DNA from 4 places in the Ciceribacter azotifigens genome. Region 2 is predicted to be linked to each of the others. Evidence: riboswitches for the same ligand, from Rfam matches in the RefSeq annotation. Region 2 holds a riboswitch; each other region holds the start of a gene.
What was found. Region 2 has a riboswitch for cobalamin ahead of ACM6UT_RS16360 (energy-coupling factor ABC transporter permease). Riboswitches for the same ligand answer to the same signal wherever they lie in the genome.

Region 1 (7,295 bases), on a different contig from region 2:
TTCACGGCGGCCAAGAAGGCGCCCGCCAAGCGCGTCATCTTCGCCGAAGGCGAGGACGAGCGTGTGCTGCGCGCCGCACAGGTGCTGCTCGAGGAAGGCATCGGCCAGCCGATCCTTATCGGCCGTCCGCCGATCATCGAAAACCGCCTCCAGCGCTTCGGGCTGCGCATTCGCCCCGGCACGGATTTCGAGCTGGTCAATCCGGAAGACGATCCGCGCTATCGCGACTATGTCGAGGAATACTTCGGGCTCGTCGGTCGCGCCGGCATCAATCCGGAAGCCGCCCGCACGATCGTGCGCACCAACAACACGGTCATCGGAGCGCTCGCTGTCCGCCGTGGTGACGCGGATGCGTTGATCTGCGGAGTGGAGGGCCGTTTCGACCGACATTTGCGCGACGTCGGCCACATCATCGGCAAGAAGTCGGGCGTCTGCGCCTTCTCGGGTCTCAGCCTGCTGATCTCCCAGCGCGGTGCAATCTTCTTCACCGACACGTTCGTGACCTACAACCCGACGGCTGCGGAAATCGCCGAAACGACGGTGTTGGCTGCGCAGGAGATCCGCCGCTTCGGGATCACCCCGAAGGCAGCCCTCCTCACCCACTCCAACTTCGGCTCGCGCGATTCCGAAAGCGCCCGCAAGATGCGGGAGGCTCTGCGCCTCATTCGCGAGCGGGCGCCCGAACTCGAGGTCGACGGCGAGATGCAGGGCGGATCGGCCCTCTCGGAGGCACTGCGCAAACGCGCCATGCCCGACAGCACGCTCACCGGCGAAGCCAATCTCCTGGTCTTCCCGAACCTCGACGCCGCCAACATCTCCCTCGGTCTCGTGCGGACGATGATGGACGCGCTGCATGTCGGCCCGATTCTGCTGGGTGCCGCCCTTCCTGCCCACGTGCTCTCGACGTCGGTGACCTCGCGCGGCGTCGTCAACATGGCAGCACTCGCCGTCGTGGAAGCCACGCAATCCGCATGACAATGTGCGTCGCGGGGATATCGCGACGCATGCTTCCTGTCACATGAAAGACGCATCATCATACCTCTTCCGGCGCATGAAAAATGCGCTGGACAAGCCATTTTTGCTGGACGATCTTACCCCATAGATTTGTCAGGGTCAGATAATGATTAACCAGAAGGGTTATTTTGACCTGCTGGACTGGCTGGAAAGCGAAGAGGTCGTTCGACCGCAGCCGTTTTTCAAAAGGATGCAGGCTGAGTTCGGGATCTCGAACATCCTCTACATCGACGCCATCCCTGCGGCGACCGGAGTCAGGCTGCATCGTATCCACCACACCTACGCGCCACATGTGGTCCGGGCTGTCACGGCTCTCGGTCCGCATGTCCTGACGCCGCTGCTGAAGCACGCCCTGACGTCGGTGCGCCCTCTGGACTGGTCCGTGCTGCCGCAAACGATTCCGAGCGCACAACTCCTGTTGTCCGTCGCCCGCGAACATTCGCTCTCCACCACCGGTGTCTGCTATCCACTCGCCTCCCGCGAGGGCCATGCGGCCCTGTTCGCGATCAGCGTCGCGGACGCACGTGACTGGCGGCAGTTTCGTCGCCACTGCGACCGCGACGTTCACGCTCTCGCAGCGAAGTTCCATGCAGCGGTGCTGGAGACATCCGACGAAGGCCTGAATCGCGAGAGCATGCGCTCCATTCTGACCGGCAGGGAAAAGGAGGCCCTGACCTGGGCAGCGGCCGGCAAGAGCTACTGGGAGATCGCCGTCATTCTCGGCATCTCGGAGCGGACTGTCCGCTATTTCATGTCGAACGCTCGGCGAAAGCTGAATGTCGTGAGCAATACGCAGGCCGTCGCAGAGGCGGTTTGGCAGGGCCTCATCTCCGGGCCCGATAGCCGTTCAGAATAGAACTCGCGCCCGCCGCAGCTCTTGCATGCGGCCCCGACACTGTAGACTGTACGATGGGCAAGCGAGAATAATCGCAAATTGCAATCACTTAAACTGTCCCTACCGCCAGTTTCAATTTCTGGCTGAAAAAGCGAATTTTTCTCCCTGACCTTAGAAGGGAGACCGGCATGATTAGGATTATCAACGGAGCCAACCGCGATCGCCATCGGAAAGAGATGGCAGACGTGTTCAGCCTGCGCAAGCGTGTCTTTCACGACCTCCTGAAATGGGATGTCAAGGTGGAGGGAGACTGGGAGATCGATCACTACGACGACGCCAACCCGATCTACGTCCTCTCCTATTCGCCCGAGACGGGGCGCCTGCGGGGAGCCCTGCGACTTCTTCCCACCCTCGGTCCGAACATGCTCGACGACACGTTTCCGGTCCTGCTCGGCGACAACCCGCCGATCCGCAGCGCCGCGATCTGGGAATCGAGCCGCTTCTGCATCGATCCGGAAATCTCGCAGGACCGTGCGTCCAACCAGGTGACGATTGCCGCCGCCGAGCTGATGTGCGGTGTCGGCGAACTCGGGATCGCCTCCGGGCTCACGCACATCGTTACGGTGACCGACGTGTTCCTGGAACGCATGTTCCGCCGCATGGGATGCCCCGGCGAACGGATCGCCGATCCGCAGAAGATCGGCTCCGTCTACGCGGTCGCCATCGCCTGGGAAGTGACCCAGGACCTGCTCGACCGGATGAAGGAGGTCGCCGGAATCGACCAGCGTGTGCTGGCAGAACCGATGACGCTCGAACAGGCCCGCGCCGCCTGACGGCGGTCGCGTTCGCCGGTCTGGTACCGGCCGGAGGCAAGCTTCCGGCCGGCGCTGTCTGTTAAGCCAAAATTGAGCTTCCGGTTGGCGGAATGACGCTCGCCAGCTATGATGATTGCGCCTATAGGCAAGTCGATCCGAGCAACGCCTGTCATTCGCCGATCGGGAACGCCAATTGCCGTACCGCCGTAGTCTCGCCCTGCTGTCCGTGATGGTCCTTGCGACCCTTCCTGTTCCGGCTGTCTCCCATGCGTCGATGATCTGCGACAGGTTGCGCGCGAGCCTCGTGAGCGAGCCGGAGGTGGTCGGAGATACCGCAGCGATGCGACGCTTCTCCAGCGCTATCGCCAGGCAAAACTTCGAGATTCGCAAGGCCCGCCAGCGCTTCCTCGACCTGCGCTGTGGGTCGCCGAGCGTCACCGACTACGCGGCGATGAACCGTCCGGAATGCGTCGCGCTTTCCGCCGACATCAAACGGCTGGACGCGGAAAAGCAACAGCTTGCGGACAGGCGCGATGCCGCGCGAAGCGGTGGCACGCAGCGCAACGAGGTCCGACAGAAGATTCTCGACACGATGGACGCCAACCGCTGCGACGACGAGCCGGTGGAGGCCGATACCACGCCTGCCGATCCTCCGCGCACCCCCTATCTCGACATGGTGGCGCCGCGCGTGGGTACGGACGGATTGCCGACGGGCGGCTGGCAGAACGGTGCCGGCGACCTGCAGACGCTTTGCGTGCGCAGCTGCGACGGGGCCTTCTTCCCGATCTCCTCGAATACCACGCCGCTCACTTTCCGGCGCGACGCGGAGCTCTGCCGGCAGATGTGCCCCGGCATCGAGACCGAGCTCTATTTCCGTTCTGTCACCGAACCAGAAAGCGGCGAGATGATCTCGACCGTGACAGGCAGGCCCTACCGGCAGTCGCCGACGGCGTTCTCCTACCAGAGCCGGCGCAAGGGCGAGCAACCCTCCTGCACCTGCAATCTCACGGACTTCTATCGCAAGATGAAGGAGCAGGCGGCCGGCGCGAACGTCCCCGACTACGGCTCTTCCGTCATCGACCTGAAGACGACCGGCAAATCGCTTCCCCAGCAAGCCGCTCCGTCCGCGCCCGTCGAGCGGCCTTACGACCCGGCGGAGAGGAAGGTGCGCCAGGTCGGCCCCGTCTTCATCCCCAGCGAGACGAGCGGTATCGACCTCAGGCATCCTGCGCTCTCCGGCCCGCAACCCATTCAGCAGTAGGGCACGGATGCCTGCGGCGTCCGTCGGATCTCAGCCGACGGACCTCTCCTGCCAGGTTTCGGAGAAAACCAGATCCTCAAGCGGCAGGCGCTGCCGCCAGCCCTTCACCGCCAGCTCCGGCTCTCCGTAAAGCGCGTCCACGTAGCCGAGGCAGAACCAGCCGATCACCTCGACATGCTCCGGGATCGAGAGAATCCGCTTGAGCTCGTCCTCGTGGAAGATGCTGACCCAGCCGACGCCGACGCCTTCGGCGCGCGCCGCAAGCCAGAGGTTCTGGATCGCGCAGACGGTCGAGTAGCGGTCCATGCTGAAATTGTGCGTGCGGCCGAGGACGACCGGACCGCCGCGCGTCGGGTCGCAGGTTACGCAGATGCCGAGGGGTGCCTTGCGGATGCCTTCGAGCTTCAGCGCACGATAGTCCTCACGCTTCTTGCCCGAGAACATTCCGGCGGCCTCGTCATTGGCGCGGCTGAATGCACGCCAGACTTCCTCGCGCCGCTCGGCATCGCGCACGAGAATGAAGTTCCACGGCTGCATAAAGCCGACCGACGGCGCGTGATGGGCAGCGGACAGCAGCCGCCAGACGAGATCGTCCGGCAGAGGGTCCGGCAGGAACTGGTCGCGCACGTCGCGGCGGGTCTCTATGGCTTTGTAAATGGTGGCGCGCTCCTCAACGGAGAAGGCGCCGGCTCGGACCATATGGTCCATCGGCTCGTCCGGCATCGTCAAATCCCCAACAATGCAAAGGACCGCCCGCCGTCCGCGCGGGCCAAGTCTATCTTGCCAGGCCGGTCTTCTGACTCGGCTTCCGCTGCCCGTCGCCGCCTTCCCGGCCAAAAGGCCAGTGACGCGAACCGGAAGACCGGTTCCTTGCGACAGGCATCCGCCACACAGCGTTGGGCACGTTCCGGATTGTCACCGGATTCCCGATTCTCCCGCCTTGCCGGCGGGCACCTGACGCAGCCGATTGTTCACAGTTCGCCGCCGGTGGCAAGTCCGACTACGTGCAACCCGGTTTCACTCGACGGGGAAATAGCGGACATAAGCGAAGGCGTCGCCGTCGGGAGACCAGCTCGGCACGTTCAAGGAGCCCTGTCCGCCGAAGAGCTCGATGAGCGTTTCCGTCTTTCCCGTCGTGATATCCATCCGCCGGATCGAAACCTGCTTGTCGCGCGGATGGCCTTCGACATCCGCCCCATAGGAGAGGAAGACGAGCGCGTCGCCTTTCGGTGCGGGGTGCGGAAACCAGTTGGCAAGGCCGTCGTCGGTCACCTGCGTGAGCCCGGTGCCGTCGGGCCGGATCTTCCAGATCTGCATGAGCCCGCTGCGATCGGAGTTGAAGTAGATCCACTGCCCGTCCGGCGAATAATCAGGGCCGTCATTGTGCCCGCCGCCGCGGATCAGCTCCCTCTCCTCGCCCCCATCGGCGGAGATCGTGTAGATGCCGAACTCGCCGTCGCGGATTCCGCAATAGGCGAGTTGCAACCCGTCGGGCGACCAGCCGTGCCAGTAGGACGGCAGCCTCGCGGTCACCTGCCGCGGCACGCCGCCCGCCGCCGGCAGGACATAGATGCACGATTTGCCGTGTTCGGTCTTGTCGGAGATCGCGAGCATGGTGCCATCGGGGGAAAGCCCGTGGTCGTTGTTGCACGCGCCGGCAAAGCCCGTATCGATCCGCTCCGGCAGCACACTTCCATCGATCGGCAGCCGGTAGATCAGGCCGTCGCCGTTGATCACCAGATATACACCGTCCGGCGTCCAGTTCGGTGCCTCGACCAGCGCCTCCGTCTGCCAGACGACCCTGGAGGTGCGGCTTTTGCAGTCGAATATCTCTACGGAACTGCGCATGCTCGCCTCCTGTCGGGATCGGCGGGATCAGCGGTCCCGGAACCGGTTGGTAATCGGGTAGCGCCGGTCGCGGCCGAAGTTCTTCCGGGTGATCTTGACGCCAGGCGCCGACTGCCGGCGCTTGTATTCGGCAAGGTAGAGCAGATGTTCGATCCGGTGGACGGTCGCAACGTCGTGGCCGCGCGCGACGATTTCTTCGACCGACATCTCCTGCTCGACGAGACATTCGAGGATGTCGTCCAGCACTGGATAGGGCGGCAGCGAATCCTGGTCGGTCTGGTTCGGCCGCAACTCCGCGGACGGCGCCTTGGAGATGATGTTGGCCGGAATGACCTCGCCCGCGGGCCCGAGCGCGCCCTGCGGCACGTTCTTGTTGCGCCAGCCAGAAAGCGCGTAGACCTGCATCTTGTAGAGGTCCTTGACCGGATTGAAGCCGCCGTTCATGTCGCCGTAGAGCGTCGCATAGCCGACCGACATTTCCGACTTGTTGCCGGTCGTCACGACCATGGCGCCGAACTTGTTGGAGATCGCCATGAGGATCGTGCCGCGCGTGCGCGCCTGCAGGTTCTCCTCCGTGACGCCCGGTTCGGTTCCCTCGAAGAGCTCAGAGAGCGCCGAGATGAAGGCATCGACGGGCTCGCCGATCGGCACAATGTCGTAATGGCAACCGAGCGCCTTGGCGCAGGCCGCGGCATCCGAGAACGAGCTTTCCGAGGTGTACCGGTAGGGCAGCATGACGGTCCGCACCCTCTCGGCGCCGAGCGCGTCGACCGCGATCGCTGCACAGAGCGCCGAATCGATGCCGCCCGAAAGGCCGATCACCACGCTCTTGAAACCGTTCTTGTTGACGTAGTCGCGCAGACCGAGCACGCAGGCACGATAGTCGGCCTCCGCCTCCTCCGGCACGTGGGCGATGTGCCTTTCGTCGCAACGCCAGCCGTCGGCACTGCGCTTCCAGGTCGTGACCAGGAGCTCGGCCTCGAACTGGTTCATCTGGAAGGCGAGCGACTTGTCGGCGTTGAAGGCGAAGCTTGCGCCGTCGAAGACGAGCTCGTCCTGCCCGCCCACCTGGTTGACGTAGACGAGCGGTAGTCCACACTCGATCACCTGCTTCAGGGCAATCTGGTAGCGCACGTCGATCTTCGCGCGGTAGTAGGGCGAGCCGTTCGGCACAAGAAGGATTTCCGCTCCCGCTTCGGCGAGCGTCTCGCAGACGCCGAGATCGCCCCAGATATCCTCGCAAACCGGGATACCGATGCGGATTCCTCGAAAATTCACAGGACCCGGCATCTCACCGGCAATGAAGACGCGCTTCTCGTCGAATTCGCCGTAGTTCGGCAGGTCGATCTTGTCGCGGGTCGCGATGATCTGCCCCCGGTCGAGGACGGCAACCGAATTGTGCCGGCCTTTCTCGCCCTGCCGCGGGAAACCGATGACCACCCCCGGCCCGCCGTCGGCGGTGTCGGCCGCCAGTTGCTCAACTGCCGCGAGGCAGTTCCTGAGGAAAGCTCGCTTCAGTACA
Region 2 (7,295 bases):
GCGCTGAAAGTCGACAACGCGCTGAAGACCGGCACGGACATCGGCCCGGTCGTCGACGAGCGGCAACTGGCACAGGACATGGACTATATAGAGATCGGACGCAAGGAAGGCGCGAACCTCGCTTTCGGCGGCGAGCGCCTCAACCGGGAAACACCGGGCTTCTATCTTCAGCCGGCCTTGTTCACCGAGGTCGACAACCAGATGCGGATCGCACGGGAAGAAATCTTCGGGCCGGTCGCCACCGTCATTCGCGTAAAGGACTATGAAGAGGCGCTGAGCGTCGCCAACGACACGCCCTTCGGCCTGTCCTCTGGCATCGCGACGACGAGCCTGAAGCAGGCGACCCATTTCCGCCGCAACGCCGAAGCCGGCATGGTGATGGTGAACCTGCCGACGGCGGGCGTCGACTTTCACGTTCCCTTCGGCGGTCGAAAGGCGTCGTCCTTCGGCTCCCGCGAGCAGGGCCGTTACGCGGCCGAATTCTTCACGGTCGTGAAGACACAGTATACGCTCGCCTGACACGGTACGGCCGGGGGAACCTCCCCCGGCCGTCTGCATGGGACAATTGAGGCGATGTCAGCCCTTGGTGATCACGATCAGGGTCGTAAAGATCACCGGCACGGCGGTCAGGGCCGGCAGGATGATTGCCGGGTAGCCGAAGTACGCAATAGCGAGAAGCCAGACCAGGACCAGGTTGAGGATAAAGAGAAGCTTGGCCGTAGTCGGTCCGGTAAAGGCTTCCCTGAGCATCCATCCGAAGACCGGAACACTGTAAACCATTCTTGCGAGCATATCGGATTTCCTTTCTTCACCGGCAGCCTTGACTTTCGTCAACCCACTAGACGCCGTGAAGAGGCGCTGCAATGCGGCATTTTGGCCCGTATCCGTTCATGGCGGATTGCCCGCGTCCACGTGATCGACTATCACGACACGGTCTGCATCAAGAAAGCTCGTGGTCCCGGCCGCAACAGCCCATCCCGCGTCGCCAATCGAACTGCAGGCTTATTCAAAACCAGCGATGGTTCCACCCGACGAAAGCGAAGTGGTGGATGAAAAGGGAATACGGTGAGGATTACCCATCAGGGGCCGAGACCGTAGCTGCCCCCGCAACTGTGAGCGGAGAGCGACGTCCAGCATGCCATTGGCCGGAAACGGTTGATAAGGCGGACCGAGCCGAGACCCGCGAGCCAGGAGACCTGCCATCGCTTCGGCCACGATTTCCGTGGCGTCTCAAGCAATTCCGCGCGGTGGGCGCGGAGGAAAGGCAATAGAATGCATATTGAAGTTGGAATTATCGATCCGGTTCGTATCGCCCTTGCGAACGCGGCCGCCCTCGGCGTCGTCGCATCCCAGCTGCCGGCCGTCGTGCGCAATCCGCTGGTCGTGCCGAAGGCCCTCGTCTCCGCGGTGGTGTTTTCCGCCCTGATGCAGGCCTGGCACCTGCCGGTCGGCCCGTCCGAACTGCACCTGATCGGCGCGACGACCATCTACATGCTCTTCGGTTTTGCGCCGGCCATGCTCGGCTTCGCGCTCGGTCTCGTCCTGCAGGCTTTCCTGTTCGAGCCGGGCGACATCCCGCATCTCGGCGTCAACGCGCTTTCCCTGATGGTGCCGATGATCGCTGTCCACTACAGCTTCGGCCGCCGGCTCTTCGATGCGAAGCTGCGCGACCGCTTCAATCTCGGCAAGGTCCTGCGCATCGACGCCGTCTACTATGCGGGCGTCTCGGCGATGGTCGGCTTCTGGCTGATGATCTCCAACGATGCGGTCGCCCTCACCGACTGGGCCGCCTGGGTCGCCGCCTATTTCCCGGTCTTCGTCGTCGAAGCGTTCATCACCTTCACCGCCGTGTCGGTGATTAAGGGCTTCCGCGCGAACGGGCTGGTCTACCGCATGACCGAGGTCGATCGTCTGACCTTCGCCTGAGTCCGGCTGGCGGTTGCCGCCTGTCACAAAACCAGGAAAGCGCATGGACGTCGGGCCATGCGCTTTTTTCTTTTGATAAGCGCCGGCCAAAGCGCCTTGGCTTTCCTTCCGCCGAAGGCCTCGCTTGACAAAACCGGGCGGAAAACTAAGGGTCCGGCGAGGACGACCGGCGTCCGTTCCATGACATCAGAAGGGCGAGGCCATTGCGCATTCTCTCCGAAGCCTACTTCCCCGAACTGCCGAACTACTATCGTGGCAAGGTTCGTGAAAACTACGATCTTCCGGACGGCCGGCGCATCATCATCTCCACCGACCGACTGAGTGCCTTCGACCGCATTCTGACCTGCATTCCCTACAAGGGACAGGTGCTGACCCAGACGGCCCGGTACTGGTTCGAACAGACGAAGGACATCTGTCCGAACCACGTGCTGGACTATCCTGACCCGAACGTCGTCGTCGGCAAGAAGCTCGACATCCTTCCGGTCGAAATCGTCGTGCGGGGATACCTCGCGGGAACGACGGGCACCTCCATCCTCACGCTCTACAAGGCCGGTCAGCGGGAAATGTACGGAATCCGGCTGCCGGACGGCATGCGCGATAACCAGGTCCTGCCGCAGGCGATCATCACCCCGACCAGCAAGGCTTTCGATGGCGGCCACGACGAGCCGCTGACGCCGGAACAGATCGTCTCGACCGGGCTTCTGACGCAGAAGCAGTGGGACACGCTTTCGGATTACGCGCTGGCGCTCTTCGCTCGCGGCCAGAAGCTCGCCGCCCAGCGCGGGCTCATCCTCGTCGACACCAAATACGAGTTCGGCACCGACAAGGACGGCACCATCATCCTCGCCGACGAGATCCACACGCCGGACAGCAGCCGCTACTGGATCGCCGACAGTTATCCCGAGCACTTCGAGAAGGGCGAACGCCCGGCGAGCTTCGACAAGGACTTCGTCCGGTCGTGGGTCGCCGAGCGCTGCGATCCTTACAAGGACGAAGTTCCGGAAATTCCGGCGAAACTGGTCGAGGACACCTCGAAGGTCTATATAAAAGCATATGAGGCAATCACCGGCGAGACGTTCGTGCCGGACGACAGCGGGGAAACGCCGCTGGCAAGGGTTCGCGCAAATCTCGATCGCTACTTTCCAAGGAGCTGAGTGAAACGTTGGCGATCGCGCCGAAAGAGGAAGCGTTCCCGTCGAGCAAAGGACGGACCGGCGCGCGCACCGCGCGAAGCCCACGCAAGCCGCGTCGCCCGGCGGCGGAGACGCGCGAGGACATCCTCAACACGGCCGAGGAACTGTTCCGCACCAAGGGCTTCACGAACGTTGCGGTGGCGGACGTCGCCGCAGTACTTGGCATGTCGCCGGCCAATGTGTTCAAGCACTTCCATTCGAAGACGCATCTCGTCGATGCCATTTCGGTTCGCCATCTCGAATCGATGATCGAACGGCTCGCCCGGCCGGACGACCACAAGGCTCCTCCGGAGCGCCTCCTCCACTTCGTCGAACAGTTGATGGAAAGCCATCTGCGGGATCTGCAGAAGAGCCCGCACCTCTTCGAGATGATCGTTTTCTCGGCCGGTCAGGAACTGCCCTGCGCCGAGCAGTACCGCGAGATGCTTATCGACGACATTGCCCTAATCATCGAGGCGGGCGTCGAAAGCGGCGTCTACCACGTCAAGGACAGCCGCAAGGCCGCCGAAATTGCGACTCTGGCACTGGCCTGCGTGCTCCACCCGGTATTGATCGCCCGGGAAAAGGCAGACATATTGGCAACACGTTGCCGTGAAGTTGTCGCTCTGATCGATACCGCACTGCAAAATCCGCTTGCAAAGTGACGATACCATTATTACGTCACTTTGCATCGCCTCCCGTCCAGCGACGCTAGGACGACGCGGAATTATGCCGTCGCCGTCCCTTGTCCGGGATGGACATGGCCTATAAAAATTGACGCCTGCTATTTCGTCGGCCCTGCCGATCCTCTCGTGCACGCCTCTTTTCGGAAAGAACTGATGTCCAGACGTTTTCTGCTGCCTTCTCTGTTCCTGCTCGTGACCGCCGCACTGGCGGGCTGCAATGATTCCGGCGATCAAAAGGCCGGCGCTGGCGCGGGGGCGGAGCGGCCGCCGTCGCCAGTCAGCGTCGTCATCATGAAGAAGGCCGAACAACCGCTGACCACCTTGCTTCCGGGACGTGCCGCCGCCTTCCAGGTCGCCGAAATTCGGCCGCGCGTCAGTGGCATCATCAAGGAAATCGCCTTCAAAGAAGGCGGCGAAGTGAAGGAGGGCGAACTCCTCTACAAGATCGAGGACGATACTTATCGCGCCCAGGTCGCTCAGGCGGAAGCCAGCCTTTCCAAGGCCGAGGCCAGCGTTCCGAGTGCGGAAGCCAATCTCGCCCGTTACGAGCGGCTGGTCGGCAGCGGCGCGACACAAATCGAATTCGAAAACGCCAAGGTCACCCTGCTGCAGGCAAAGGCAGATGTGGCCGAGGCCAAGGCGGCATTGAACTCCGCGCAGATCAACCTCAACCTCACCGAAATCCGTGCGCCCTTCGAGGGCGTTACGAGCGCCTCGAATTTCTCGATTGGCAACGTCGTGACCGCCAACCAGACGGATGCGCTGACGACACTGCGTCGCCTCGACCCGATCTACATCGAACTGACGGAATCGAGCGCAAACCTGCTGCGTCTGAAGCAATCGATCGCCGCCGGACGGTTGAACGAGGGCAGCGGCAACGACACGGCCGACATCCACCTGACGCTCGAGGACGGCATTGAGTATCCGCATGTCGGCAAGCTCGACATGTCGGACATGGCCGTCAGCCAGACGACCGGCACCTATTCGATCCGCGCCGTGTTCGACAACCCGGACAACATGATCCTGCCGGGCATGTATGTCCGCGCCAGCGTCACGGTCGGCAAGGAAAACGGCTATCTGATCCCGCAGCGGGCCGCCATGCGCGATGCCCGGGGCCAGTTGATCGCCAAGTTCGTAAATGCGCAGAACACGGTGGAGACACGCACCTTCTCCGAGAGCAATGTTTCTGGCAACAACTGGCTGGTCACGGAAGGCATCACCGACGGCGACAAGCTGATCGTCGACGGCTTCCAATGGATCGGCGACGGCGCGCCGGTAGCTCCGGTGGAAGCGACTGTCGATGCAAAGGGCTTCGTTGTCGAAGCACCCAAGGCAACGGAAGCAACCCCGGCCGCAAAGCCGTGATTTTGCGGCTCAGCGGACAGTATACAGGCGCTAAGGGGTAACCAATGGCCAAATTTTTTATCCACCGCCCGATCTTTGCCTGGGTGATCGCGATCGTGATCATGCTGGGCGGCGCTCTGGCAATCTCGACCCTGTCGATTTCTCAGTATCCGGAGATCGCACCGACCACCGTGCGCATTTCCGCGACCTATAATGGCGCCAGCGCCGAGACTGTCGAAAAATCGGTGACGTCGATCATCGAGGACGGCATGACCGGCCTTGACGACCTGACCTACATGACCTCGTCGTCCAGCACTGGCCGGGCGACGGTCACGCTGACCTTCGGCAACAGCATCGAGCCCGATATCGCCCAGGTCCAGGTGCAGAACAAGCTGCAGCTCGTACAGTCGCAGCTCCCCGACGTCGTGCAGACTGCCGGCATCGAGGTGACCCGTTCGACATCGAGTATTCTTCTGGTCGGCGCACTGGTCTCCACTGACGCAAAGCGCAAGCCGGTCGAACTCGGGGATATCTTCTCCACCCAGATCGAAGACCAGATCAAGCGTCTCGAAGGCGTCGGCAGCATTCAGGTGTTCGGTACGGGCTACGCCATGCGCGTCTGGCTCGACCCGTTCAAGCTGAACAAGTTCCAGCTGACCCCGACCGATATCACCACCGCCATTCAGGCGCAGAACACGCAGGTCTCTGTAGGATCGCTCGGCGGCCAGCCTGTCGCGGCCGGCCAGCAGCTAAATGTGACGGTGACTGCTCAGAGCCAGCTACAGAACGTTTCGGACTTCGAATCGATCATTCTGAAGGTCGAGACCGACGGCGCCACCGTTCGCCTCAGCGACGTCGCCCGCATCGAGATCGGGCAAGAGAGCTATTCGACGAATACGCGGGCCAACCGCAATCCAGCAACCGGCTTCGCGGTGAACCTGGCAACCGGCGCCAACGCCCTCGACACGGCGGCTCGCGTAAAGACCGCGCTGGCCGCGATCGCTCCGAATCTGCCCGAAAATGTCGTCATCACCTATCCCTACGATACTTCGCCCTTTGTCCAGCTCTCGATCGAGAAGGTGGTTCACACGCTGATCGAGGCGATCGTCCTCGTCTTCTTCGTTCTCTTGATCTTCCTGCAGAACCTGCGCGCCACGATCATTCCGATGATCGCCGTGCCCGTCGTTCTGCTCGGTACCTTCGGGATTCTGGCGTTGACCGGTTATTCGATCAACACGCTCACCATGTTTGCCATGGTGCTGGCGATCGGCCTGCTCGTCGACGACGCCATCGTGGTCGTCGAGAACGTCGAACGCATCATGTCCGAAGAGCGCCTGTCGCCGGTCGAGGCGACGGAAAAGTCAATGGGCGAAATCACCGGCGCGATCGTCGGCATCGCTCTCGTCCTTACCGCCGTGTTCATTCCGATGGCCTTCTTCGGCGGCTCCACCGGTATCATCTACCGCCAGTTCTCGGTGACCATCGTCTCGGCCATGCTGCTCTCCGCAGTCGTGGCCATCGTGCTGACGCCGGCGCTCTGCGCCACGATGCTGAAGCCGATCGACCACACCAAGGAGCGTCGCGGACCGGGCGCCTGGTTCAACCGCAACTTCGACCGGACGACGGGCGGCTATGTCTCGAGCATTGGCTATCTTCTCAAGCGCCCGCTGCGCGTCATGCTGATGTTCGCCGTCGTCATCGGCGGTTGCGCCTGGATCTTCATACGCATGCCGAGCTCCTTCCTGCCACAGGAAGACCAGGGCGTACTGATGACGATCGTCCAGCTGCCGAATGGCGCGACGACGGCGCGCACAGAAGAAGTCATCAAGAAGATCGAGGATTATTATCTCGAAAAAGAAAAGGGTGCGGTTCAGGACGTCTTCGCCGTGTCCGGCTTCAGCTTCGTCGGCCAGGGCCAGAATTATGCGCTGGTCTTCGCCAAGCTCAAGGAGTTCGAGGAGCGCACGACTCCGGAACTGGCCGCCTCTGCCGTGGTCCAGCGCGCCATGGGCTACTTCTTCACCCTGCGCGACGCCATGGCCTTTCCTCTCCAGCCGCCGGCGATTCCCGGTCTCGGCACGTCCAGCGGCTTCTCCATGTATCTCGTCGACAACGGCAATACAGGTACGGAGGCATTGACCGCCGCATCGAAGAAGCTCCTCGGGCT
Region 3 (7,295 bases), on a different contig from region 2:
AACGGTAGATATGCGGTGGCTCTGGCGGGTTGCCGACAGAGGGACGGAGGGGAAAATGAACATTCTCATTGGCTTTGTCAGCATCGAAGGCCAGACGCGCAAGATCGCCGAGAAGATCGCCGAGCAGGTCGAGAAGGCCGGTCATCGCGCCGTCTTCTTCAACGTCACCTCGATGGCCGAATATGCGCTGGACCGGCCGGAGGCGGTGATCCTCTGCGCTCCGATCCATGCCGGGCGCTATCCCGCACCCTTCGTCGATTTCGTCCGCCGCGAGAGGGATTTTCTGAAATCGGTGCCGAGCGCCTTCGTGTCGGTCTCGCTGTTCATCCGCAGCGAGTTCGAGGAGGAGCGTGAGGAGGCGCGTCATTTCCCCGAGGCGCTGATGGCCGAGACAGGATGGACACCGGGCAGGGTGCTCAATGCCGCCGGTGCACTGCGCTACACCGAATACGACTTCTTCAAGCGCTGGATGGCGAAGCGCCTTGCCGTGCGTGAGGGCGCGCCGACCGATGCCAGCCAGGACTTCGAATTCACGGACTGGGCCGAGCTTGAGCGTTTCGTCGCCGATTTCCTCGTGGGCGTAAGGGCCTGAGGCGACAGGTCGAATGATAGAGCCCGCCCGGCCCGGCCCGACGTGATGGAAGGCGCGACGTGAACCAGATTCTACTCGTAGCCGCCGGTGGTGCGGTTGGCTCGGTCTGCCGCTATCTCGTCGGCGTCGGTCTGCTTCGGCTGGCCGGTCCGGCGTTTCCCTGGGGCACGCTCGCCGTCAATCTCGTCGGCTGCTTCGCAATTGGTTTCCTTGCCGAATTGATCGTCACTCGTTTCGGCGCCTCGCCGGAGATGCGGCTTCTGCTGATCACCGGCTTCCTCGGCGGGTTCACGACCTTCTCCGCCTTCGCGCTTGACGCCGTCTCGCTGTTCGAACGCGGGGAAGCGCTTACGAGTCTCGTCTATGTTGGCGCGAGCGTTGGCCTCTCGCTCATTGCGACCGTCGCAGGCATCGGCGTCATGCGTTCGCTGCTCTAAGGCAGCTTTTACGCTTCCCTTCGGCAGGCGAAATGCTCTAAAGGCCCTGATGCGCGGCGTTCGGGCCGTGCGGAAATTTGTCGAAAGAGCGGAAATGGCGGGCGTCGAGCATATCAAAGTGGATGCGGACGAGGCCGGGATGCGGCTTGACCGTTGGTTCAAGGTGCACTTCCCGGGCCTCGGTTTCGGTGCATTGCAGAAGCTTCTGCGATCCGGCCAGGTGCGTATCGACGGCGGCCGGGCCAAGAGCGATACGCGCGTGCAGCCGGGCCAGATGATCCGCGTGCCGCCGCTCGACGTCGACGCCAAGGCCAAGACGGGACCGATCGCCGGCAAGGACCTGAAGCACTCGGGCGACGGCGAACTCCTGTCGCGCATGCTCCTTTACGAGGACGAGAAGGTCTTCGTGCTCAACAAGCCGGCCGGGCTTGCCGTGCAGGGCGGCTCGGGCGTGACCCGCCACATCGACAAGATGCTCGAGGCCTGGACGAACAAGAAGGGCGAGAAGCCGCGTCTCGTCCACCGGATCGACCGCGACACCTCCGGCGTTCTCGTCGTCGCCCGCTCGCGGGGCGCCGCGCAGAAGCTGACCGCCGCCTTCCGCGAGCGCGATACCCACAAGATCTACTGGTCGCTGGTCAAGGGCGTGCCGCGCAAGCACGAGGACAAGATCTCGACCTGGCTCGTCAAGGAGCAGACCCCGGACGGCGATCGCATGCGCGTCGCCAAGCACGGCGAGGAGGGGGCGGACCACGCCGTCTCCTATTATCGCGTCATAGATACTGCAGCCCAGAACCTCGCCTGGCTGGAGATGGAGCCCTATACCGGGCGTACCCATCAGCTGCGCGTCCATGCGCTTTACATGGGGCATCCGATCATCGGCGATCCGAAATATTTCATCGACGATCCGAACTGGGATTTCCCCGGCGGCATCCAGAAGCGGCTGCATCTCCATGCCCGCTCCATCGACATTCCGCATCCCTCCGGCGGGCGGCTGAAGGTGACGGCGCCGTTGCCGCCGCACATGGTGCAGAGCTGGAACCTGCTCGGCTTCGATGAAGCCGACGGAGCGAGGGACGAGGAATGAAGCTCGTCCTCTTCGATTGCGATGGCACGCTCGTCGACAGCGTCGGCCTCATCCACGCAGTGATGACGCGCACCTTCCTTCATTTCGGCCACGCCGCGCCGGATGTCGAACACACCAAGGCGATCATCGGCCTGAGCCTCGATCTTGCGATCGCCACCATGCAGGGCAAACCGGACGTTGACCACGAGGCGGGGGCGATGGCGCTCTACTACAAGGCGGTTTTCGCCGAGGTGCGCGCCGAGCAGGGTTTCGAGGAGCCGCTCTACGACGGGATCGCCGAGGTGATTGCGGCCATGGTTCGCCGTGACGACCTTTTGATCGGGGCGGTGACCGGCAAGTCTCGCCGTGGCCTCGACGGCGTGCTTGAAACCCATGGGCTGAAGCCCCATTTCGTCGTTTCACGGACGGCGGACGAATGTCCGTCGAAACCCAATCCGGCCATGGTCCTGGAGTGCTGCCGCGAAACCGGCATGGATGCGCGGGATGCGGTCGTCATCGGCGACGCGATCTACGACATGCAGATGGGCAAGGCCGCAGGCGCCCGGGCGATCGGCGTCTCCTGGGGCTATTCGACGACCGCCGCGCTGCTGCTCGCGGGTGCCGATGCCGTCGTCGACCATCCGGCCGACCTTTTGGCCCACGTCATGAAAGGAACCGTCGATGCGTGACCTTCTCAGCGATTTCGGCCCCGAGCCAAGCGATCCGGACCCGGTGCGCCGGGCGCAGATCCAGATGCAGCGGCCGCAGGCCAAGCGCTTCTACACCGACGTCGGCACGCTGAGTGAGGATGACGGTGTCGCCGTCGTGCTCGACGGACGCGGCGTGAAGACGCCGGCGAAACGTGCTCTCCGGCTGCCGACGGCCGAGGCTGCCGAACTCGTCGCTTCGGAGTGGCGCGCCCAGGGCGAGACGATCGACCCGGCGACGATGCCGACGACCCGGCTTGCCAACACGGCGATAGACGCCGTCGCCGATCAGGTCGACGCCGTGTTCGAGGATATCGTGCGCTACGCCGGCAACGACCTGCTCTGCTACCACGCGGAATCGCCGCAGGAACTCGTCGAACGCCAGGCGAGGCAGTGGGGACGGGTGATCGACTGGGTGGCTTCCGCCCACGGTGCCCGCTTCGTTCTCGCCGCCGGCATTGTGCATCAGGCGCAGCCACAGGCGGCGATCGATGCCTTCGCTTCGGCGCTCAGCGCCTACCGGACGCCGTTCGAACTCGCCGCGCTGCACGTGGTGACCACGCTGACCGGTTCGGCGATCCTGACGCTCGCCTTCGCCGAAGGCTTCCTTTCCGTTCCCGAGGTCTGGGCACTCGCCCATCTCGATGAGGACTGGACGGAGGAGCATTGGGGCGTGGACGAGGAGGCGCAGGCCCGCCGGGCCAAGCGCTTCGAAGAGATGGACGCCGCGGCGCGGCTGTTCCGGGCCGTGCGGGCTACCGCTTAACGCAGCGCTAACCATAATGATGACAGGCTTCTCCGAAGCGAATCGGGGTCGGATCAGCCTGTCATGTTTCTGCGGTTCTGCCATGCCGCCATCGCCCTTCTCCTTTCCGCGCTGCTGTCGTCGTGCAGCATCGCCGGGGCGGGGCTTTTCACGTCGCCCAAGGTCTATGACGTCCGCGACCTGACAGTGCTTGCCGATATCCGGGTGCCGAAGGTGGTAATCGTCAGTACCGACAGCCGCATTGCCGCGGCGATCGCTGCGACCGTGCCGCGGCCGGAGGCGCCGCCGGTGGTACTTTCCGTGCGGATCGGCTCCTACAGGCCGGACATTTCTCCGCTCAACCGCCGCAGCGAGGCGACGGTCACCGTAACGGCCGTTTCGGTCATAGACGGTTCGCCCGTCGCCACCGCAACCTTCCCGGTGATGAGCGGAACGGAAAATCCGGATTTCGAGGCGGAGGCGCTCGCCGAAGTGATTGCCGCGCGCATTCGCTCGCTCTTCGCACTGACCATGCCGTCGGGCCGACGGTGAGGATGATCGCCACGGTCTGCACGGCCGATTCCCTTCGAATTGACTTCACTGCCGCTTGCGCCTAAGCAGTTTCTCATTCGGATGGTTTCCGCGCCGTCGATTGCGGGGCGGAACGCAAAAGGGAATGCGACGGTGGGGACCCAAGCCGGGCCTGCCAATCGCAGCCGACCCCGCGACTGTAGAGCGGTGAGGGTCCTTCATCCGGCGAGCCGGAATATCCGCGACGGGTCCGCAAGAGGTGGACGGCGGGTTCTTCGGCGAAACCGGAAAAGCCACTGGAGTGGCGACACGAACAGCCGGGGCCGGGACGCCTCTATTTCTACGAATCGTCCGCCCTTCGTGTCGCCTCGAAGCTCCGGGAAGGTGAGAGAGACCCGCTGGCGCTAGGCGCCTCAACCGCGAGCCAGGAGACCTGCCACCCGTGCCGGGCTTTGAAAGCCCATCCTGGGGAAAAGTCCCCGTTGCCAGCACGGAGGTTGTCGTGGCGACATCTTGTGACGGCGGGATCGTGCGATCCCGCATTTCCACATTCTTTCTGGCGGGCCGCGCGCCCGGCCTCTTCCTATGTCCGTCTTTCCGGCGCTCTGCCGCTGAGGTCCGCCCTTGAGCGCGGCTGACGGCCACTGCGTCTTCGTGCTCGGCGGTGCCCGTTCGGGCAAGTCACGGCATGCGGAGACGCTTGCCGAGGCGAGCGGGCTCGAACGCCATTATGTCGCTACCGGACGCGCCTTCGACGACGAGATGCGCGAACGCATTGCATTGCATCGCGAAGGTCGCGGCGGGCTCTGGACGACCCATGAGGAGCCGGTCGACCTCGTCGGCGTTCTCCGGCGCATTGATGCGCCGGGTCGCGTCGTGCTCGTCGACTGCCTGACGCTCTGGGTCACGAACCTGATGCTGGACGAACGCGATGTCGCCGCTGAAAGCGCGCGCCTCGTCTCGGTCCTGCCGACGCTTCAGGCGCGGCTCATCCTCGTCTCGAACGAGGTCGGGCTCGGCATCGTGCCGGAAAACCGCATGGCGCGCGAATTCCGCGACCATGCAGGACGGCTCCATCAGATGGTCGCGGCGGTCGCGACCGAAGTCTATTTCGTCGCGGCGGGACTGCCGCTGAAAATGAAGGGTTGAACCATGCTGCAGCAGAAGATCCCGGCAACCGTCATCACCGGCTTTCTCGGCGCCGGAAAGACAACGATCATCCGCAACATGCTGATGAACGCCAACGGCAAGAAGATCGCGCTCATCATCAACGAATTCGGCGACCTCGGGGTCGACGGCGAGGTGCTGAAGGGCTGCGGTGCCGACAATTGCACCGAGGACGACATCATCGAACTCACCAATGGCTGCATCTGCTGCACAGTGGCCGACGATTTCGTGCCGACCATGCAGCGTCTGCTGGAACGCGACGAGCGGCCGGATCACATCGTCATCGAGACCTCCGGCCTCGCCCTGCCGCAGCCGCTGGTCGCCGCCTTCAACTGGCCGGACATCCGCACCCGCGTGACCGTCGACGGCGTCGTGACTGTGGTCGACAGTGCCGCGGTGGCGGCCGGCCGCTTTGCCGACGACCACGATCGGGTCGACGCGATGCGCGAGCAGGATGCCTCGCTCGACCACGACAGCCCGCTCGAGGAGCTCTTCGAGGACCAGCTCACCTGCGCCGACCTGATCGTTCTCAACAAGACGGACCTTCTGGACGGTGAGGGGATTGCCGCGGTCCGCTCCGAGGTGGCCGGTCGGATCAACCGAAAGCCGACGCTGATCGAGGCGAGGAACGGTGAAGTTCCGGCGATCGTGCTTCTCGGCCTCGGTGCCGGTTCGGAGGCCGATATCGAAAACCGCAAGTCGCATCACGAGCTGGAGCACGAGGCAGCGCACGCCTCCGGCGAGGGACACGACCACCTGCATCACCACGACCACGACGAGTTCGAGAGTTTTGCGCTGCGGCTTCCGGCGATCGCCGATCCGGCCGCTTTCGTCGAACGGCTGAGGGCCATCATCGAGGCACACGACATCCTGCGCCTCAAGGGCTTCGTCGACGTGCCCGGCAAGCCGATGCGGCTCGTCGTCCAGGCGGTCGGCTCGCGGATCGACACCTATTTCGACCGACCCTGGGCCGCCGGCGAGAAGCGGGAGACCCACCTCGTCCTCATCGGTCTGCACGAATGGGATTTCGCGGCAGTGGTCGAGGCGGTGGAGAAGGCGGCGGGTTGAAAAACGGTTTAACCATGGTGCGAAGCGTTACCCCCCTCTGGCCTGCCGGCCATCTCCCCCACAAGAGGGGAGACCGGAATGCGGAGACGCTCGGTCGTTCCGTCAGCAGTGAAGACGGGCGGTCGTTCGGAGCATGGCTCAGAAGGGTCTGGCAGCAGGCGCGACTTGTCGGCTTCCGATCTCCCCCCTTGTGGGGGAGATGGCCGGCAGGCCAGAGGGGGATGTTGTCAACGCGATACGCCTCGACGCGAACTCTTGGAGAAGCGAAGCAGCCATGCATCTTCTCCTAGCCCAGAAAGGCTCGATCAGCGACGGCGAGGAGGCGATCGACCTTGGCCAGAGCGCCGGCGACATCGTCTTCCTGACGGCGGCCGACACCGAGCTTTCGGCGATCGCCGCGGCCGTGCGGTTGCGCGGCGAGGCCGGTCCGAAGTGGCGTCTCGCGAGCCTGATGGCGCTGAAACATCCGATGTCGGTCGACACTTACGTCGAGCGGACGGCGCGCCATGCCCGGCTGATCGTGGTCAGGGCGCTCGGCGGCGCGAGCTACTTCCAGTATGCGCTGGAGGCCCTGCACGCAGCGGCACAACGGTCGGGCGCGATGATCGCCGTGCTTCCGGGTGACGACAAGCCGGACGAGGGGCTTTCGAGCTTTTCCAACCTGGCGGCGGAGGACCTCGCCGCGCTCTGGGCCTACCTGATCGAGGGCGGCGATGCCAATGCCGGCGGCTTCGTCGCCTATGCCGAGGCGCTCGTCGCCGGAGCCGAGAAGCCGGAGCCGGCGCGGCCGCTGCTGAAAGCCGGCATCTGGTGGCCGGGTCGCGGCGTGGTCGGCACGGAGGAATGGGGGCGGTGTAGCGGTTTTGTCCAAGCGTCGACGCCCGTCGTTGCCATCTGCTTCTACCGCGCGCTCGTCCAGAGTGGCGAGACGAAGCCGGTGGAGGCGCTGATCGAGGCTCTCGCGGCCGAAGGGCTCGTCGCC
Region 4 (7,295 bases), on a different contig from region 2:
TCGCGCTGGTCGACCGTCTTTCCGAAGCCGGCTTCCGCAAGATCGAGGTCACGAGCTTCGTCTCGCCGAAATGGGTGCCGCAGCTTGCAGATGCCGCCGAGGTTCTCGCCGGCATTGTGCGCCGCCCGGGCGTGGTCTACAGCGCCCTGACGCCGAACCTCAAGGGACTGGAGGCAGCACTTGCCGCAAAGGTCGACGAGGTTGCGATCTTCGCTTCCGCGTCGGAGACCTTCAGCCGGAAGAACATCAACTGTTCGATCGGGCAGAGCTTCGAGCGTTTTGCGCCCGTCATGGAAATGGCAAACGCAGCCGGCGTTCCGGTCCGCGGTTACGTCTCGTGCGTCGTCGCCTGCCCCTATGAAGGCATCGTTGCGCCGGACGCGGTGCGGGTGGTCGCCGAACGGCTGGTCGGGCTCGGCTGCCACGAAATCTCGCTCGGCGATACGATCGGCGCAGGTACACCGGACACAGTATCCGCCATGCTGGAGCAGGTCCTGCGGTCGGTGCCGGCCCAGCAAGTGGCGGGGCATTTCCACGACACCGGCAATCGTGCGCTCGCCAATGTCGAGGCCGCTCTCGGCTATGGGCTGAGAACCTTCGATTCCGCCGTCGGCGGGCTCGGCGGCTGCCCTTATGCACCGGGCGCCAAGGGCAATGTCGCAACCGGACCGCTCGTGGAATTGCTTGAGGCCCGTGGGTTCGAGACCGGGATCGATCCGGAGAAACTGAAACGCGCCGAAGCTTTCATCAAGCAGCGGATCGAGCGTCTTTCCAGGAGGAACGCATGACGGAATTCGAAACGATCCTGATCGACACCGACGAGCGCGGCATAGCGCGCCTGACACTGAACCGTCCCGACAAGCATAATGCGCTTAATGCCCGGATGATCGCCGAACTCACGAGAGCTGCAGAAATCCTCGGCGCGGATGAGAGCTTGCGTGCCGTCGTGCTCGCCGGGAACGGGGCAAGTTTCTGTGCCGGCGGCGATCTCGGCTGGATGCGAGAGCAGCGGGACAAGGATCGTGCCGGAAAAATGCAGGAAAGCCGGGCGCTTTCTGCGATGTTTTCGGCACTCAATGCCCTCCCGAAACCGCTGATCGGCCGGGTTCACGGGAACGCCTATGGCGGCGGTATCGGGCTGATGGCAGTCTGCGACATCGTCGTTTCGGTGGGAACCGCCCGTTTTGCCCTCACCGAAACCCGCCTCGGGCTCATCCCCGCAACCATCGGTCCCTTCGTCGTTCGCCGTATCGGCGAGGGCTACGCCCGGCAGGTTTTCTTCACGGCCAAACCGTTCGACGCCGCCTTCGCCCTGAGATGTGGCCTCGTCTCCAGCGTCACGGAACCAGAACAACTGGATGCCTGCGTCGAGGTTGAAGTCGCAGCGATCCTGAAGACGCGGCCGGGGGCGGTCGCAGCGGCAAAAGCGCTTTGTCTGGAACTCGGTGGCCAGAGCCTCTCAGGGCACTTCGAGCGGACCGCGGAACTGCTCACGGACCGCTGGGAAAGTGCAGAGGCCGCAGAAGGCATCGAGGCCTTCCTCGCCAGATAGTAGATGCCTGCATGCCCGGGGAGGGATCTCCCCATCCCTCCCCGAGGCCACTATGACTTCCAGGTGAATGCCGGTGACGGCCCGGCGTCCACGCCGGCTGTCAGGCTGCGCCGCTGTCCACGCCGGCTTCGGCAAACGTGGCCATGCCGAGGTGGCAACGCAGGGCGGCCTTTGCGAGAATTGCGCCCAGCACCGCCCCGGTTCCTTCCCCAAGCCTGAGGTCGAGATCGAGAAGCGGCCGGTGACCGAGGTGGGTGAGAAGTCGCCGGTGGCCGGGCTCCATGGAGGCGTGTCCCACCATGCAATGCGCAAGAGCGTCTACGCCGCTGCAATACAGGGCAAGGGCGGCGGCGGAGCATATGAATCCGTCGAGCATGACCGGGATCGAAAGCAGGCGCGCGGCGAGAATGGCGCCAGCCATGGCGGCGATCTCGCGTCCACCGAGTATCCGCAGGGCGTCCAGACCGTCATCGATCGCCTCCCGATGGCGTTCGACCCCCTCTGAGATGATCTCGGCCTTTCGCTTCAGGACGTCATTGGAGACGCCTGAGCCGCGGCCACACCATTCGACGGCGGGGCCGCCGAGGAGCGCAAGGCACAGAGCCGAAGCCGATGTCGTGTTTCCGATGCCCATCTCTCCGGGACACAGGATGCTGGCATCCGGCCGCACGGCGTGCATTCCCGCATTGAAAGCTTCCAGGAACTCGCTTTCCGTCATGGCGGGCGCGTGCAGGAAGTTCCTGACCGGTCGGGAAAGGTCCAGGGGAACGACCGTCATGCTGGCCCCCAGTTCGGCGCTCAACTGGTTGATCGCAGCGCCCCCTCTCTCGAAATTGAGGACCATCTGCTCTGTGACGACTGGCGGATAGGCGGAGACGCCTGCCTCGGCGATGCCGTGATTGCCGGCGAAGACGCAGGTTTGCGGCCGGTCCATGACCGGCGGGTAGCGCCCTTGCCAGCGGGCAAGCCAGGCGACGGTCTCCTCGAGCCGCCCGAGGCTTCCGGGTGGCTTGGTCAGCATGCCCTCACGGGTGGCGGCGGCCTCCGCGGCTCGCGCGTCGCCTTGTGGAAGCTGGCTTAGCGCCTTTCGCAAGGCGGCGACGGTTTCAAAGGACTGGGTTGGTTGTTGCCCCGAAGTGAGGCTCATTTCTGCAGACATACGGGTCCTCCACGTGACGCCGATCATTCCACCGTTTGCCATCGGGCGGATTTCGGTTGCGGATCAACTCGTCTTCTGACTTCCAGCGTGGCCGGGTTCAGGCACCTTCCCGTCCAGGGCCGGACAGTGGCGGACAAAGCCTCCTGAGACTCGTATCTGGTTACAGCGGCGGGACCGTCTCGGAATTTCACCGAGTTCCGTTAGTTGTCGAAACGTCTGTAACCAGCGCCTTGCCCTTGAGCAACGGATGCTTGCTTCATCTCTGGTAGAATCCGGATACTTCGACACCGAAAAGACCCCTGAATTTGCGCCGTCGCAAAGAGCCTCTTTGGAGACGTTCAGACGGGCATGGGGCGTTCGAGCAAGGCGCGCTGATGGAGGCCGGGCGCATGGCCTCGGCAATGCGTGTATTCTATCGCACCACCCACAATGTCGCCGAGGGAGCAGGTGCCGCGCCGCTCGCCGCCCTTCTCCAGGAGCGCAACGCCATGCGCGGGAAGAGGACCGGCATCATTCTCAGCGGCGCCAATGTGGATGCCGACCTCTTCCGGATGGTGCTCGCGGGGGAGACGCCGCGGGTTGCGTGAGCCGGTCGTCACTTCAACGGGACGGCAAGCCCGCGCTTCAGCGTCTTCAGCACGACGTGGGTGGTGAATTTGCGGACATTCGGGTTCTCGTTCACCAGCCGCTCGGCGAGGGTATCGAAGTCGTCGATCGATCCACAGACGACGACGAGCGTGTAGTCGCCGCGGCCCGTGATGCACCAGGCTTCCTGCACCTCCGGCGTCCTCGCAATCCACTGATGAAGGTTGGCCATGAGCTCCGGCCGGTCCCGCTCGAGTTCGAGCTCGACGAGCAGGGTGACGCCGAGTCCCACCTTTTTCGGGTCGACGATCGAGACGTCGCCGAGGATGACCTTCTGCTCCCGCAACCGCTGCAGCCGCCGCTGCGCCGAGGACGGCGAAAGACCGGTGCGCGCAGCGATGTCCTCGATTGTCGCGCGGGCATCCTCCTGCAGGATGGCCAGGATCTCCCGGTCGACGGCGGTGACGTGTTCGGGTGATCCATTCGAGGTTGCGCGCTTTCTGGGTGAACTATCCATCTGGCTGGCTCTGTTTGACGAATTTTCCCGATCCGGACAGCTATGCTGCCCACATGACTGATTTGCAACATCTCCCCAGCATCGACGGCATCCTTTCCGCCTATGACGCGATCGATCCACTCTTTGTCGACACGCCGCTCATCCGGCATGACGCAGCCGATGCCGAACTTCGGCTCACGCTTCACGCCAAGGTGGAGACGCTGAACCCGCTCCGTTCCTTTAAGGGGCGCGGAACCGATTGGCTTCTCCAGACGATGTCGTCCACCGGCATTCCGCTCGTGGCGGCCTCTGCCGGAAACTTCGGCCAGGGGCTCGCCCATGCGGCTGCCAAGCGGGGACGCAAGGCGATCATCTTCGCGGCGACAAATGCCAACCCGCTGAAGATCGCCGCCATGCGCGGGCTTGGAGCCGAGGTGCTCCTCCACGGCGAGGATTTCGATGCAGCGAAGGTCGAGGCGCGCCGCTTCTCTGCCGAGAAGGGTTATGCCTTCGTCGAGGACGGCGCCCATGCGGCTATCGCCGAGGGTGCTGGCACGATCGCACTCGAGCTCACGAGGCAGAGCGAGAAACGTGGCATCGCGCTCGACGCCATGCTCGTGCCCCTCGGCAATGGTGCTCTTCTGACGGGCGTTGGTACATGGATCAAGGCGAGGATGCCCTCTTGTCGCGTGATCGGTGTCGTCGCCGCGAAAGCCCCGGCGATGCTCCTTTCCTGGGAGCGCGGCGAGTATCTTCCAACACCGTCGGCACCAACGAGCGCCGACGGTATCGCCGTTCGTGAACCGGTCCCATACGCGCTCGAATCGATGAAGATGACAGTCGACGATGTATGGACTGTCGGCGAAGAAACGATCCGGTCGGCGATGCGCTTTTGCCAGCAGCACTACGGCCTCGTCGTGGAGCCCGCCGGCGCGGCCGGTGTGGCCGCCGCACTGGAACACCGGCAGAGGCTCAAGGGAGAATCCGTCGCGACGATCCTCTGCGGCGGCAACGTGCCGCAGTAGCCAAGCAAAATCCAGAGCGGACTCATGCTCCGCTCTAGTGACATGGCTTCGACAGGCTCGGACGAGAGGAGTGAAGAGCTAGTCGAACTCGATGAGCAGCTCTGCGGGATTTGTTTGACCTTCAGATCACTGGAGGAGAGGCTTGTCGTCAGCAGCGTCGGTGAGCGTTTGGCCAACATCCGGCGGCGATGCCGGCTTTTGCGGATCCTCGACGACATGCAGCGGCGCGGAGATGGTCGTTGCCGCGACCGTGCCGATCGTGCGGGCGGTCCCGCCGATCACGGCCGCTACGCCATCGCCCAGTGTCACCTGGGAATCCGTCAGTGTTTGTCCTTTCATCAGCCGCCCGCCGATGAGCTGGACGATGTCCGCGCTCTCCGCGAATTTTGCGTGATTGAGGCTGTCGCCGGTATCGAGTTTTGTCAGGTCAACGACGGCGATGCCCGCCTGCTCGAACTTGGAGCGATAAGGTTCGTCGGCGGGATTAACCGAACCGAGGCGCTGTACTCTCCCGGTAATCAGGCTCGAAACCGCGAGCGCTTTGTCATCCTGAGATACGAAGATCGTGAACCTGGCTGTGTGGCGCCCCATCTCGACGAATTGCTTGGCAAAGACCTGGATGTCGATGTCCGGCGACGCCAGAATGACGTTGGTGATCTTTGGGTTCACCTGACCATGACGGATGCCCATCTGACGTAACGCTTCCATCGTGAGCCATGTCCCCATCGAGTGGGCGAGAATCGTGATGTCTTTCACATCCGGATTCGACGCGAGGACCTGCAGCGATTGCTCCAGGGCCGTCCGGGAGTAGTTGGCGCTCTCCTTGTCATACTCGTAGGCCGTAAGCCTGGCGCGAGAGGGCCAGGTGAAGAGGATCGGAGCAGCCTGCATTCGGCTGTCATGGACAATCTGGGCAAGGCGAAAGACAGAATCCTCATATTTGTTATTGTAGCCGTGAACGAAGACCAGCGCGTGTCCGCCCGAGACGTGTTGCCTGAACCACGCGGTTGCCTCGGATAGGGTTTCGATCTGTTGCACGCGCGTGACCGCGAAATCCTTGGCCGGGTTCGGTGGCAATTGTCGGGGCCACTGCACGGTGCCGGGCTCCCTTCGCTGCGGAATGGAAACCGCGACTTCCGTCAAAAACGGTTTCGGGCTGCGCTCGCCGTTGAACAGGGTTCCGGGGTCACCGGACGGCTGACGGTTGGTGGCGACCAGCATCTCCACCTGCGACGTCTTCGAGGCATGGGCTGCCGGCTTGACCGGCGTCATGACTCCAGCCGGATGTCCGCATCCCTGAAGGACAAGAAGAGCACCGATGAGAAGCATCCGACGCATGGGGACTCCAGAAAGGATTCGCCTGCGAATCCGCGAACCGATTGAGAGAAAGCCGGACGCCATTCCGGCTTCCCAGCGGAGCTTGGTGAGGGGTTCCGACGTGGATGATTGCCGCATGGCGCTATTCCAGGACGCCTCTCAGGCATTTGAGATCATTCGTCGTGGGAACCCCGTGCCATCCCTAGCTGATCTTTATCGCCGATGGCTTCCATCGGCCATCAAGCGCTTCAGGCTTTGGCAGGTAAAGCCGCATCACCGCATAGAATGCGTCCTTCGGAGCGGGGAGCCAGTTGGATTCCCGGTCCGCACCCGGGCTCTCGTTCTGCAGGTAGAGAACGATCTCACCCTCGTCATTCTTCTTCAGGTCTGCAAGCATCGATGAGTTGATGAGGTAGCGATTGATCGGGTTGGCCACGAGAAGCTGCTTCGGTCTGTCGTACATCGTGATCGACCAGAAGGCATCGACCGGTGGAAGCGTCTCCGAGGTGAAGGTCAAAGTGTATCTTCCCGTCCTGCCGTCGAGGGGCGCGTTCTGTGCGTCGAAGCCATAGATGACATAGAGAGCCTCCTGCACGGAGTTGCCGTAGATGCCTCCCTGCGCTGCCGCGGCACGAACCATGTATTGGCCCTTCATGAATTCCGGTGAGCCGAATATCTTCGACGAATCCGTCAGGCTCGCAGCGACGTCGCGGATTTCCCGCTCGGCCGTTACAGCGACCTCTTTCATCAGTTTTTCGGTGTCTGGCGAGAGGTCCTCTGGAGGCCATGGTGAGCCGTCCCGAATCCCAAGGATGCCGAGGCTCTTGCGCTGTGTTTCGTCACCCGAGTAGGGCGGGGCGAATTGCAGAAGGAAAGCGGCAAGCGACCAGTAGTCGGAAACCATCTTCTCGTCGGAGATCGGCAACCATTCGACGGCCGGCGGAGCCTGCGGAGCCGGCGTACCCGCATAGGCGGAAAGCAACTGCGCCTTGTAGCCCGCCTGGATCTCCTTCACCCTCTCGAGATCGTCGGGCGAGAAGAGTTGCGTCCTGACGATGCCGATAGCCAGGGTGGTCGGCATGTCGATGACGCGCTTGATGCCTTTGGGCAGGTCTCCCTTCCAGCCTGGGCCAGCGATCAGGAAATTGCCGCCTCCGTTGC

Region 1: another riboswitch for cobalamin. It lies ahead of bluB (5,6-dimethylbenzimidazole synthase); the one in region 2 lies ahead of ACM6UT_RS16360 (energy-coupling factor ABC transporter permease).
Region 3: another riboswitch for cobalamin. It lies ahead of cobU (bifunctional adenosylcobinamide kinase/adenosylcobinamide-phosphate guanylyltransferase); the one in region 2 lies ahead of ACM6UT_RS16360 (energy-coupling factor ABC transporter permease).
Region 4: another riboswitch for cobalamin. It lies ahead of cobT (nicotinate-nucleotide--dimethylbenzimidazole phosphoribosyltransferase); the one in region 2 lies ahead of ACM6UT_RS16360 (energy-coupling factor ABC transporter permease).

Annotation. Positions count from the first base shown of each region.
Region 1 covers NZ_JBLQTA010000004.1:229,863-237,157, forward strand. The annotation lists gene ACM6UT_RS08460 (NADP-dependent malic enzyme) at 1-975, shown strand, start outside; gene ACM6UT_RS08465 (LuxR C-terminal-related transcriptional regulator) at 1,121-1,870, shown strand; gene ACM6UT_RS08470 (acyl-homoserine-lactone synthase) at 2,038-2,682, shown strand; gene ACM6UT_RS08475 (DUF2865 domain-containing protein) at 2,858-3,925, shown strand; gene bluB (5,6-dimethylbenzimidazole synthase) at 3,956-4,648, opposite strand; cobalamin riboswitch at 4,695-4,898, opposite strand; gene ACM6UT_RS08485 (TolB family protein) at 4,943-5,773, opposite strand; gene ACM6UT_RS08490 (NAD+ synthase) at 5,801-7,295, opposite strand, start outside.
Region 2 covers NZ_JBLQTA010000012.1:1,478-8,772, forward strand. The annotation lists gene ACM6UT_RS16350 (aldehyde dehydrogenase family protein) at 1-519, shown strand, start outside; gene ACM6UT_RS16355 (hypothetical protein) at 577-792, opposite strand; cobalamin riboswitch at 1,003-1,218, shown strand; gene ACM6UT_RS16360 (energy-coupling factor ABC transporter permease) at 1,273-1,926, shown strand; gene ACM6UT_RS16365 (phosphoribosylaminoimidazolesuccinocarboxamide synthase) at 2,130-3,080, shown strand; gene ACM6UT_RS16370 (TetR family transcriptional regulator) at 3,089-3,763, shown strand; gene ACM6UT_RS16375 (efflux RND transporter periplasmic adaptor subunit) at 3,938-5,149, shown strand; gene ACM6UT_RS16380 (efflux RND transporter permease subunit) at 5,194-7,295, shown strand, end outside.
Region 3 covers NZ_JBLQTA010000004.1:121,033-128,327, reverse strand. The annotation lists gene ACM6UT_RS07965 (flavodoxin domain-containing protein) at 56-592, shown strand; gene crcB (fluoride efflux transporter CrcB) at 652-1,029, shown strand; gene ACM6UT_RS07955 (RluA family pseudouridine synthase) at 1,124-2,116, shown strand; gene ACM6UT_RS07950 (HAD-IA family hydrolase) at 2,113-2,784, shown strand; gene ACM6UT_RS07945 (ATP12 family chaperone protein) at 2,777-3,568, shown strand; gene ACM6UT_RS07940 (hypothetical protein) at 3,632-4,099, shown strand; cobalamin riboswitch at 4,165-4,533, shown strand; gene cobU (bifunctional adenosylcobinamide kinase/adenosylcobinamide-phosphate guanylyltransferase) at 4,703-5,227, shown strand; gene cobW (cobalamin biosynthesis protein CobW) at 5,231-6,313, shown strand; gene cobN (cobaltochelatase subunit CobN) at 6,588-7,295, shown strand, end outside.
Region 4 covers NZ_JBLQTA010000006.1:20,411-27,705, forward strand. The annotation lists gene ACM6UT_RS10825 (hydroxymethylglutaryl-CoA lyase) at 1-788, shown strand, start outside; gene ACM6UT_RS10830 (crotonase/enoyl-CoA hydratase family protein) at 785-1,552, shown strand; gene cobT (nicotinate-nucleotide--dimethylbenzimidazole phosphoribosyltransferase) at 1,653-2,711, opposite strand; cobalamin riboswitch at 2,782-2,910, opposite strand; gene ACM6UT_RS10840 (hypothetical protein) at 3,101-3,298, shown strand; gene ACM6UT_RS10845 (Lrp/AsnC family transcriptional regulator) at 3,307-3,813, opposite strand; gene ACM6UT_RS10850 (threonine ammonia-lyase) at 3,867-4,817, shown strand; gene ACM6UT_RS10855 (alpha/beta hydrolase) at 4,944-6,155, opposite strand; gene ACM6UT_RS10860 (DUF1254 domain-containing protein) at 6,337-7,295, opposite strand, start outside.